DNA from 3 places in the Photobacterium sp. DA100 genome. Region 1 is predicted to be linked to each of the others. Evidence: riboswitches for the same ligand, from Rfam matches in the RefSeq annotation. Region 1 holds a riboswitch; each other region holds the start of a gene.
What was found. Region 1 has a riboswitch for cyclic di-GMP ahead of PTW35_RS12735 (lytic polysaccharide monooxygenase). Riboswitches for the same ligand answer to the same signal wherever they lie in the genome.

Region 2: it holds a riboswitch for cyclic di-GMP, as region 1 does, so the genes downstream of both, PTW35_RS23980 (glycosyl hydrolase family 18 protein) here and PTW35_RS12735 (lytic polysaccharide monooxygenase) in region 1, are expected to answer to the same signal.
Region 3: it holds a riboswitch for cyclic di-GMP, as region 1 does, so the genes downstream of both, PTW35_RS10615 (TfoX/Sxy family DNA transformation protein) here and PTW35_RS12735 (lytic polysaccharide monooxygenase) in region 1, are expected to answer to the same signal.

The regions. Positions count from the first base shown of each region.
Region 1 covers NZ_CP119423.1:2,785,084-2,788,808, reverse strand. Annotated here, with positions in the region: gene PTW35_RS12740 (bifunctional protein-serine/threonine kinase/phosphatase) at 1-1,055, shown strand, start outside; cyclic di-GMP riboswitch class I at 1,299-1,405, shown strand; gene PTW35_RS12735 (lytic polysaccharide monooxygenase) at 1,482-2,990, shown strand; gene yiaY (L-threonine dehydrogenase) at 3,344-3,725, shown strand, end outside.
Region 2 covers NZ_CP119424.1:1,367,761-1,371,485, reverse strand. Annotated here, with positions in the region: gene PTW35_RS23980 (glycosyl hydrolase family 18 protein) at 1-2,228, opposite strand, end outside; cyclic di-GMP riboswitch class I at 2,385-2,468, opposite strand; gene parM (plasmid segregation protein ParM domain-containing protein) at 3,197-3,725, shown strand, end outside.
Region 3 covers NZ_CP119423.1:2,286,536-2,290,260, forward strand. Annotated here, with positions in the region: gene PTW35_RS10610 (substrate-binding domain-containing protein) at 193-1,197, shown strand; cyclic di-GMP riboswitch class I at 1,402-1,508, shown strand; gene PTW35_RS10615 (TfoX/Sxy family DNA transformation protein) at 1,633-2,223, shown strand; gene PTW35_RS10620 (hypothetical protein) at 2,445-2,837, shown strand; gene PTW35_RS10625 (carboxymuconolactone decarboxylase family protein) at 2,978-3,565, shown strand; gene lpdA (dihydrolipoyl dehydrogenase) at 3,578-3,725, shown strand, end outside.

The sequences.
Region 1 (3,725 bases):
GCAGCCAGGACAATGTCTCGAGTGTGCTGCTTGAAGTCCAGTCGCTGCCAAGCCTGACCATGGATGAATATATTGAGGAGTTGACTGGGCGGGTGATCCCGCCGGTACTGGAAGAAGGCAACCGGATTGACCAGTACCGTATTCTGCGGGTATTGCACAGCGGCCCACGGAGCCATGTTTATTTGGCGGTCAGTGAATTTGACACTAAACGCTATGTACTGAAGATGCCCTCACTGAATTTTGCAGAGGACTATCAGTATTTGCAAGGGTTCGTTCGCGAGGGTTGGTTGGGGGAGCAGATATCTAACCCGCGGATAATGAAGATTCATCCTTTTTCCCGTCATTCCCCCTTTCTATATCATGTCTGTGATTGGGTTGAAGGAAAAACATTACGTCAGTGGATGGACGATAACCCCAAGCCAGATTTAGGTGAAGTGCGGCTAATGGCAGAGGAGATAATTAAGTCACTTCGTGTTTTGCAGCGTCATCGCCTTATTCACCGCGATATCAAACCAGAAAACCTTATCGTTAATCAACTTGATCAAATTGTTATTATTGACTTTGGTTCAGTTTATTCTGAACACTTTGATGAAATACATACCCCTATAGTGGAAACCGTACCCGTTGGTGATATTAAATATTTATCACCAGAGTGTTTGTCTGGGGGAGAATTGTCCATGAGGTCTGACATGTATTCTGTATCTATCATTATTTACGAGATGTTGACCGGGCATTTTCCCTATTCTTTTTCTAAGACTGTTACATCGTCACCGGCTATAAGCCGATGGCCGGAATATATACCTTTGGGGAATTACCGCCGCGATCTGCCATCCTGGTTAGACCTGGTGATACGAAAAGGGTGCTTTCCTCAAGCCAATCTGCGTTATGCGGCCTTTTCTGAACTCGCCGGTGATTTGTTCCATCCTTCGGCTGAAATAATGAAGCAGGCAAGTGGACGTTGTTTGAAAAGCAAGAACCCGGTCAGGTTCTGGAAAGTCGTATCGCTCTGTTTGTTTTTTATTGTTATTGTGCAACTTACCATCTCTGTGCACTAATATTATTCATGTTGGTTTGGCTGGATTATTATTTGTAGGGTGAATGTTTTTAGGTGAATGAAATATTACATCTCGTCAAATTAATTTATTAATATTAATAACTGTGAATTAAATGAGATCGCCATTCCATTGTTAATTTATAATTTTTTGTGGTGAATTAGAAACACACTATAAATATAACCGGGTTCTTTAATCGAGCGGTTCAAGGCGAACCAACAAATTGAAGTGACCTATTTTTGTATCGTCAGCTAAAGGCTAATTATCTGAAAGGATAGGGCGCAAAACTTCCGGCCTAAGGAGCGGTCATGTTTGTTTCAATGATTTGCCTCTATGGTAGCGGGGTTACCTGATTGGGAAAAGCAAGATAAAAGCAGTGGCTTCTTCCCGTTAGCTGGCTTCCCACAATAATCATAATGGAAGCTAAACATGAATAAAGTTATTCACTTTTCGTTGGGCGCAATGTCAGTCATGGCAGCCCTTTCTTCACTTCACGTCAATGCCCACGGCTATGCTGAGTACCCAGCAGCCCGCCAAGTGATTTGTGAATCAGATGGCGGCCACTGGGGCCCATCTGATGGCTCGCAGATCCCGAATGAGGCGTGCCGCGCGTCATTTTTGGAATCGGGGACCTATCCATTGGTGCAGAAGAACGAGTTTGCAGCCTTGGTACCGAATTACAACAATATGGATGCCGTCAAAGCCGCAGTGCCCGATGGGGCTATCTGTTCTGGTGGCGACACGCGCAAGAGCGGCATGAGCGTGGCCTCTGAGCACTGGCAGCGTACTGAGATGAAAGCTGGTGAGACCTTCACCTTGCGCTACCGCGCAACCGCCCCGCATAACCCGAGCTTCTGGCAGTTCTACCTGACCAAGCCGGGCTACAATGCTGCCCATAGTCGTTTGGATTGGGATGATCTGGAGCTGATTGATACTGCAGGCAATGTAGCAGTGACGGAGGAAGGCAACGGCCAGTATTACCTAATCAATGTGACCTTGCCAAGCGGTCGCAGTGGTGATGCCACGCTGGTAACCCGCTGGCAGCGTAATGATCCGGTCGGTGAAGGCTTCTACAACTGTAGCGATATCCGTTTTGACGGTGAAGTGCTGCCGCCGGAGTGGACCTCTAAGGGCCAATACGTCAAGCCTGGGGTAGAAGCCCAGGATGGCGACAGCATCTGGTTCCGGATCTTCAATAAACAAGGCTCAGAAATTGTTTTCGAGAAGCTGTCAATCACAGCCACAAACGAGAACATCAATACCTGGTCATATGATCTGGCCCAGTTGATCAACGAGACATACCCGACTGTGACTCAAATCGGTGTGGAACAAGCCTCCGGCGATATCGTTTACCAGCCATCTGATCTGTATGCCAACCAGGTTTTTGTCACCAACCCAGATTATAGCTACGCTCTCGATGTGCGTGATGGGGATGTGATTGAGCCTGCGCCGGTAACCGTCCAAGGGCTGGAAAGTCAATACACCTTGGGGGCTGACGGTAAAGCTCACATCGAAGCCACGGTGAGCTCTGAGGGGCACTACAAGATTAACATGGCGCTGCTTGATAGCACCGGCCAGCAATTGGCATCGGACAATGATGTTATCAATAACAGCAGTGTTGGTATGTCACTGTCTACCAATCAGACGGGGTCGTTCAGCGTGGTAGTGACGGCGACAGATCCGGCTAGCAACGAGCAACAGGTGGTCGAGGCCAAGTCAATCACTATCAAGGAGAGCTCAGGTGGTGGGGATTATGATTATGCCTACCCTGAAGGTATCGGTAGCTATGTACCGGGCCAGACTGTGGTACTCGGCCGCGATGGCAATACCTACCAGTGCCGTCCTTTCCCTGAAGGCGGCTGGTGCAACATCGACTCGCCGTATCACTACGAACCGGGATACGGTTCTGCTTGGCAAGATGCCTGGATCAAGCAATAGCTAACCAAGTGGTGAGATCGGAAAAACGCTGGCACAAGCCAGCGTTTTTTTATGAGCGCTAGCTCACAAACGCTTCTACTGCTTAGTGATAAATCGAAAAGTAGTGTTTCTCCTTGTGGACAATGTTGGTGTGTAACCTGTTGATTTGGTGATCTTGCTCAAAATCCCCTCGATCATTTTTTGCCGGGAATTTATAACTTGTCTCAGATCAAATTGTTGCACACTTTTTTGGTGGTAGCTTTTATTCGCACACACAGAGACTGGTTACGTCTAGCCCGCCTGAACATTAAGTGGTTCTTTGGTTTACAAGCGGTTTATGGTAATTAGTTTTTGATAATTATGGAGAATTTATCATGAGTAGCGCATTTTTCATCCCTGCGGTAAACCTGATGGGCGCGGGCTGCCTGACTGAAGCCGCTGATTCGGTGAAAGCTCACGGTTTTAAAAAAGCCCTGATTGTGACCGATAAAGTGCTTAGCCAAATTGGTATGGTCAAGCAGGTTGCCGATTTTCTGGCACAGCGTGATATTAATTCTATTGTTTTTGATGGTACACAACCAAATCCGACAATTGGCAATGTTGAGGCCGGTCTGGCATTGCTCAGAGAAGGTGAATGTGACTTTGTGATTTCACTGGGCGGTGGCTCTCCGCACGACTGTGCCAAGGGGATTGCCCTTGTCGCTGCCAATGGTGGTGAGATTGCTGACTACGAAGGTGTCGACCAATCAGCTAAAC
Region 2 (3,725 bases), on a different replicon from region 1:
TGGGCATCCAAAGCGCCATCTGATACCAGTACTGATACTGTTGCCTGCGTGCTCTCAGAAACAGTTGGAGCGGTAAGGGTCAGCGAGGCGGTGCCCTGGCCGGAGACTAGAGCAAAGCCTTGCGGGATGGCCCAACTGTAAGTTAATGGATCAGCGTCTGGATCATCTGCTTGGGCAGTCAGGGTAAAGTTATCCTGCGATTTTACCGAAAGCTGGGCTGGCAGCGACACGCTCGGTGGCTGGTTTTCCTGCTCTGCTTTGTTGGTGATGGTCACCGTGTCAGTGTCAGTCAGGCCTTCTTCATCAGTTACGGTAAGGGTGAAGGTATAGCTGATGTCAGTATCGGTAGACGGTACCGTGATGGTGGCCTTAGCTTCGTTTTCGCCTGCAATTGGCAGAGTATCGCCAGCTGTTTGCTTCCAAGAATAACTGATTGCTTGTTGCTCTGGGTCGTAGGAATTTGAGCCATCAATAATGACATCGATAGGCCCTGTCACCGTTTGGTCGACACCGGCATTAGCATGAGGTGGCTTGTTTACCGGTGGTGGTGTCACTCCGCCATGCCCCAAACCATCGTGCATGGCATTGAGGACATCGCCATTATCGGCATCGATTTCCCACGAGAACAGACCGGCTAACCCTCTTTGCTGAACATAGTTCCCTTTGGCTTGTACTGCCCTGGCATTATCGTAAGAGATAAGTTCCTTGGTGGTAGGGTTCCATTTGTAGGAGGCTTCGGCTTGTTCGTCATAGCGATCTTCCCAGCCAGCCCCCGAATGGTTGTTGGCAATATCACGGTAATCGAGCACGCCGGCTTCCCATGTGCCATCGATAGCGCCCGTAGCTTGCCCGGTCATTGGATTATCACCGGTATAGTTGTGGACACCTTTCCAACCACGGCCATATTTCGGCACGCCAATGACGAGTTTTTTAGGATCAAGCCCTTGAGCCAACAGGTCGTTTACCCCACGGTCTGTGGTGTGGGTGATTGCTGGATTATGGCTGGCATCATACAGTCCGGATTGATGGCCCAAGTTATTGAAATCCCATGCGCCGAACATGTCATAGTTCATCAGGAAAATATAATCCATGTACTGCTGGGCACGGCTGTAATCAACCACCTCGATCTTTTTGACATCGACGCCGATGGCAGAAGTCAGCTCATAAGTCCGGCCGGTTTCTGCCGATAGGTCATCCAGCATTTCACGCAGTTCTTTCATCAGTGTGACGTACAATTCGCCATCTTTTTCTTTGTCGCCCAGGGTAGGGTGGGCTCCGTTACCGCCGGGGTATTCCCAGTCAATATCGACACCGTCGAAGAATTTCCAAGTCTGCAGGAACTCTTTCACCGAGTTGACGAAGGTGCGGCGTTTCGCTTCATCATGCATGAAGTAAAAAGGGTCAGAAAGCGTCCAGCCGCCAATTGATGGCAAGATTTTTAAATCCGGATAGGCTTGCTTCAATGCCATCATTTGACCGAAGTTACCCCGGTAAGGATCAGCCCAATCGTTAACCCCCTGCTGGCCTTTTTGCAGTGCAGCCCATGGGTCGTGGATGGCGACTTTGAAGTCGTCGCGTCCGGCACAGGCTTTTTGCAGTGCTTCGAAGCTGCCAGGGATCTGTTTCAAGCTATCGTTGATGCCGTTGCCGCCACAGATTGGGGTGAAACCGTAAATAATGTGCGTCAGGTTCTGAGCGGGTACTTTATCGATAGGGAAGGCGCGGTCATACACACTCCACTCGACAAAGTAGGTACCAACCACCTTGCCGGACTTATTGGTGTAAGGCTTGTTGTTCTCTTGTAGCACGGGGACTAGTGGAGCGAGGTGGCTGCCATCCGTGTCGGCGATTGTAAGCTTGACGCTGCCACTTTCGCTACAGCCATCAGCGTTACATAGTTCGACAGTCATGTCGTAGACACCGCCTTTGCTGACATCAAAGGTGGCGCTTTTGACGCTGCCACTGCCGGTCCAAACCGTGTTGCCATCGAGTTTGACCTTGGCCGTGTCGGCAGGGTCGCCACTCCAGGACTGCCAAGACACCGTCACGGCAACAGTATCGTGGATGCCGACGACGATATCTTCGTAGCTGCTGGCATCACGGTTTAGCTCGACGAGGGCGTAAGTGTGCTCACCCCAGTCGATGGTAGGGGCACCGGGCGCGGCTGCGTAGCTTATTGAAGACGAGAGTAAACCGCCAATAAATATGGCTAGATTAGACTTTTTCACAGAATAAACTCCATTTACCTAAAACGAATAATGGTTCAGGGAGCGAGATAAATTGATTTTCTATTTATAAATTAAGAAAAATAGAATTAACCCATTACAATCACGCTTCATTTGTTTTAATAAATACGAGCACAACGTAAATGGAGAAACTCCACTTGAGGTAGCCCCGCTATCATTGAGAAACTCGTTAGACCGGAAGCTTTGCGTCCTAAACTTTCATTTAGTTTGCCGTTGTCACAAGTACCATTAAATTAGTAGCAAAGGCGCTTATTTTGGTCAAAGAAAAATCTTTTGCTAATGCCTGAATGGAGCGAAAAATTGTCACTATGTGATATTGCTTCATGAAGTTGATTGAAGTGGGGTTTTAATTAACTCTTTGAATTGAAATGAATAAGTGATCTTTATCTAGCAAATTGGTGCGACCAGTTTATGGCTGGTAATGCGTGCGGCTGGTATATGTTCAGCGCTTTTTTGTCTACTATTTTTATTATTTGTCAGGTTTATGGGCGGTGATTTTCTATTCGTCAGTTGAATTTCTATTGATTGTGAGTGGTAGGGCGAGTTAATGAGAAATATTTAGTGTTTCTGGATACTTATTTCATTAGCCTTTCATTACTCCCACACCAATAATGTGTGAATGGTTGGCTGATTTAACTTTAAGAGTATGTATATATTGGTTTTTTTGTTTGCTGTTATTGATGAGCCAAACTAGAGTGCTGGATAGAAAGAAAGTTAAAGTGGTAAATTAAGTTTACTGCTTGAGTGTATCAGCCGATCCAAGTCGGTGGCATTTATTGGCTTGCAATGCGGGCGGATCGACCAAATCTGAAGGATATTAAACAAAAAGGTCGGATTTTTTTTGTTTTGCTGAACTGCTTCAAAACCATTGCGTTAGGTTTGCCATTGGCCGGTGGTTTATTTACTTTCGCGCAGACAAATCACTCTCACCGAGAAAAAGTAGGAAAACAATGACGCCACGTAAATTTGCGGTTGATGACGGTTCAACCAACGTTAAAGTAAGTTGGATTGAACAAGGTGAACTACATACCGTTATCTCTCCTAACTCGTTCCGTAAAAACTGGAAAAGTGCCGCACTGAGAAAAGACAAGAAGATCTTTAATTATACGATTGGCTCAACCAAATATACCTACGACATGACTTCAGACAAAGCCCTGGAAACAACGCATGTTGATTACCAGTATGATGATCTGAATCTACTTTCCGTTCACCATGCGCTGCTGCAGACAGGTATTGAACCGGGTCCGGTTAAGTTGGTGGTGACACTACCTATTACCGAATATTACAACGCCGAAGATTGCCAAAAAAACGAAGCGAAAATTGCCCGCAAGCGCGATAATTTGATGCGTCAAATTGAACTCAACAAAGGTGAGTTGTTCGATATCATTGATGTCGAAGTAATGCCCGAGAGTTTACCTGCTGTGCTCTCGACTTTGACGATGCAGTCTGTTAGCCAATTCAATCGCTCACTGGTCATTG
Region 3 (3,725 bases), 500 kb from region 1:
GGCATGTTAAGCATACAGCAGGAATAAGAAACGAAGCCGCCCATTCGTGATGCGGCCTTTTGCCGTTTCTGCGGTTCGTACCCAACAGAACAATGAACTACTCGGATAGAAAATGGTGATCTAGTTCATTTTTCTGTTGAGTAAGGTATTAATTTATAAGGTTCTCTGACCTTTATTATTAGAAGAATAACTATGGCAACGATTAAAGATGTTGCACGTATGGCTGGTGTATCGACAACCACAGTCTCTCACGTGATTAACAAAACGCGCTTTGTCGCAGAAGCAACGCAAAAGAAGGTATTGGCTGCGGTTGAAGAGTTGAATTACGCACCAAGTGCGGTTGCGCGAAGCCTGAAATGCAACACAACAAGAACCATCGGTATGCTGGTAACCAAATCGACCAACCCTTTCTTTGCCGAAGTCGTTCACGGGGTTGAAGAGTTCTGCTATGGCGCCGGTTACACTCTAATTTTGTGCAATACCGAAGGCAACCTATCGAAACAGCGTGATTACCTGCGCATGTTGGCCGAAAAGCGTGTTGATGGCTTGCTGGTGATGTGCTCGGATCTGGATGAACAGCTACTGGAGTTGCTCGAGCGTCAGAAAGAGACCCCTATGGTGATCATGGATTGGGGCCCAGAAAGTCCGCATACAGATAAAATTCAGGATAACGCCGAGCTTGGCGGGTATGTGGCGACCAAGTTCTTTATTGAGCATGGCCACAAAACGATTGGTTGCTTAACGGGCCACAGCGAAAAGACAGCTTGTCGCGAACGCCTGAAAGGCTACCGAAAAGCTATGGCTGAAGCCGGCCTTGAAGTTAAGGAAGAGTGGATCCTCGAAGGCGACTTCGAATGTGAATCTGCCGTGGCTGCAGCCAAACAGTTCATTGCCATGGAAGAACGCCCTACGGCTATCTTCTGCTTCAACGATATCATGGCTATGGCAATGATCAGTACCTTCCAGCAGGCGGGAATTAACGTACCGGAAGACATCTCTATCGTCGGCTACGACAATATCGATTTGGCCCCGTATTTCTCGCCGCCACTGACGACTATCCACCAACCGAAACGTCGTCTGGGCAAGAGTGCTGTTGAAATTCTGATGCAACGCGTAAAAGACAAAGAGCACGCACCCCAAGTGTTTGAAATGATACCTGAACTGGTGATCCGCAAATCGGTGAAGAAACTTAACTAAGTATCCGGTATCGTTTACTTTTTTGGAATTAGAACGGAGGCATTGGCCTCCGTTTTTTTATCCAATTGCACTGTGTTAAATATTGGCTTTTGGGACAAAAATATTCATTCATGAACAAAATTAGCTGTTAATTTCTGGAATCAACATCACATTTCGAAAGTTGCGATCAAGTTCAAAAATATCATATGAGATATTCTTAAAATGTCACGAACAAGGCAAACCTACCGAAAGGTAGGGACGCAAAGCTTCCGGCCTAAGAGTCGTCGGAGTTTTTATTAACTCAGTCAACTTATGGTAGCGGGGTTGCCGATGGATATAGCAGCTAACATCAGGAAACTCTTACTTTTTCCTGACAGTGTAATGTAATGATATTTGCTATTCTTGAATCCTCGCTCTGTTGTTAGGTGACCCAAGAAACTTTCACCGAGAAGAAGCATGGACAAACCAATTTTAAAAGAATCTTTACGCCTATTTAGTTGTTTCGATAACGTTAAGTCTCGTTCAATGTTTGGTGGTTTTGGAATTTTCGCGGGTGAAACAATGTTTGCACTCGTTGTAAATGACAAACTTCATCTTCGCGCCAACGCAAAAAACGAACAAGAATATAAAAAGGCAGGGCTTAAGCCATATATTTATAAAAAACGCGGCTTTCCAGTCGTAACAAAACATTACGCCATTCCAGACGAATGGTGGAATGACACTGGAAAGATCATTGAGCAGGCAACCCGCTCTCTTGATGCAGCTAAAGTTGATAAAGAAACAAAAGACAAAGCATCACCAGATCGAATAAAAGACCTACCAAACCTTCGCCTGGCAAATGAAAGAATGCTTAAAAAAGCGGGGATTTGTACAGTCGATGATTTAATAGAAGCAGGCTCAATCAATGCCTTTAAAGCATTGCAGGACAGTCACCAAGGCACCGTCAGTATCGATTTGCTGTGGGCACTAGAGGGGGCAATAAGCGGCCAACATTGGTCGGTTATTCCCAAAGATCGTCGCTCTGAATTACTAGCAAAATTAAGCTAATACGACGAGTTTCATATATAAAAAGAGATCGTGAAGGTCTCTTTTTTTGTATTATTCGCGTCAATGACAAGTGTCAACAATCAAGCATTTCCTTGCCAATTTTTTGTCAATTTTCGCTAAAGATTGAATCAACTCACAACACTGTTTATAAATCGCTCAACACCCTTTAATTGCAAACTGACACTTGTAAAATATGTTTCAAATAACACCGGAGGGTAACTATGAACTGTTCCAAACCTTTTCCAGGACAGAGTGATCAGATGTTCAAGGATAAGTTTGGCAAGTGGCCGCGAATTATGCGAACGCTTGTTCTGTTCAGCCTGCTTCCTCCCCTGTTAGCATTTATCCTAGTACAAAATAACATCACTACCTATCAATCACTTCAGCCACTATTGATCCCAATAGCCGGTTTAAATGCCCTGCTTTTATGTTGGGGGCTGATGCTCAAAATCAGGGCCCGCAAGTATTGGTATCGTAACTATCACATAGGTAAAACTATGTTGCTTGCCTTTATTCCTCTGATGGCAAGTGGCTACATAGTGCTAACTGAACTTTCTTCAGACAAGGTCATTAGCCAATCCAAGCCCCAAGTTGTACAAATATCGGTCAACTGATCATCTTTTTTGGCGTTCGCGTGAAATAATTTGCTTCTTCGTTAGGTCTTTGTCTCATAACTACCTGATAATTTCAGTAATAATTACTGCCACCTATTCGATAAGCTCAAAGTGGCATAACAAAGAGACAAGGGGCTACCGTGCGCATCTCCGCCAAAGAAAACTATTCTTTATTTATCAAGCCGCTATTGTGGTTGCAAAAACGCCACTATGGCAAAGTCCTTAACCCAGCTAAACTTTGGGGACGGCGACCTACTCTGTTCTGGCTGGTTGCCGGTTTCTTCGGCTACCTGGATCGCCGCACCTCCCCGTTAAGCCCGATCCTTCGCTCACTGATTTGTGTCCGGGTATCGCAATTGAATGATTGCGAGTTTTGTGTTGATGCCAACGGCATGAAGCTTGCCGAACGCTGCGACTCTGTAGAGAAAATCAAAGCGCTAGCCCACTGGCAGCACAGTGACCTTTTCGATCAGCAGGAACGAGCAGTACTGGGTTATGTGGAAGCCATGACCATTACCGGACAACGTGTCACTGATGAGATGCTAGCAACCTTGAAACAGTGGTTCGATGAAGATGCTATTGTTGACTTAACGGCCTTGGTTGCATTCCAAAACTTATCGGCGAAATTTAACACTGCGCTCGATGTACCAAAGCAAGATTTCTGCTCACTACCTATTCAACCGAGTGATATACAACCCTCTGATGCCCCTACGCACACGGACAAATAACAGGAGCAAGCTATGGACAGAAAAAAACTGCTGGTGATCAGCATTGTCGTCTCGCTGATCGCTGTTTGGTTTCTCTTCGATCTTGGCCAGTATTTCACGCTGGAACAAGCCAAGACACAGCAGCTGGCGCTGACTGATACCATCCATGCCAAACCGTTTT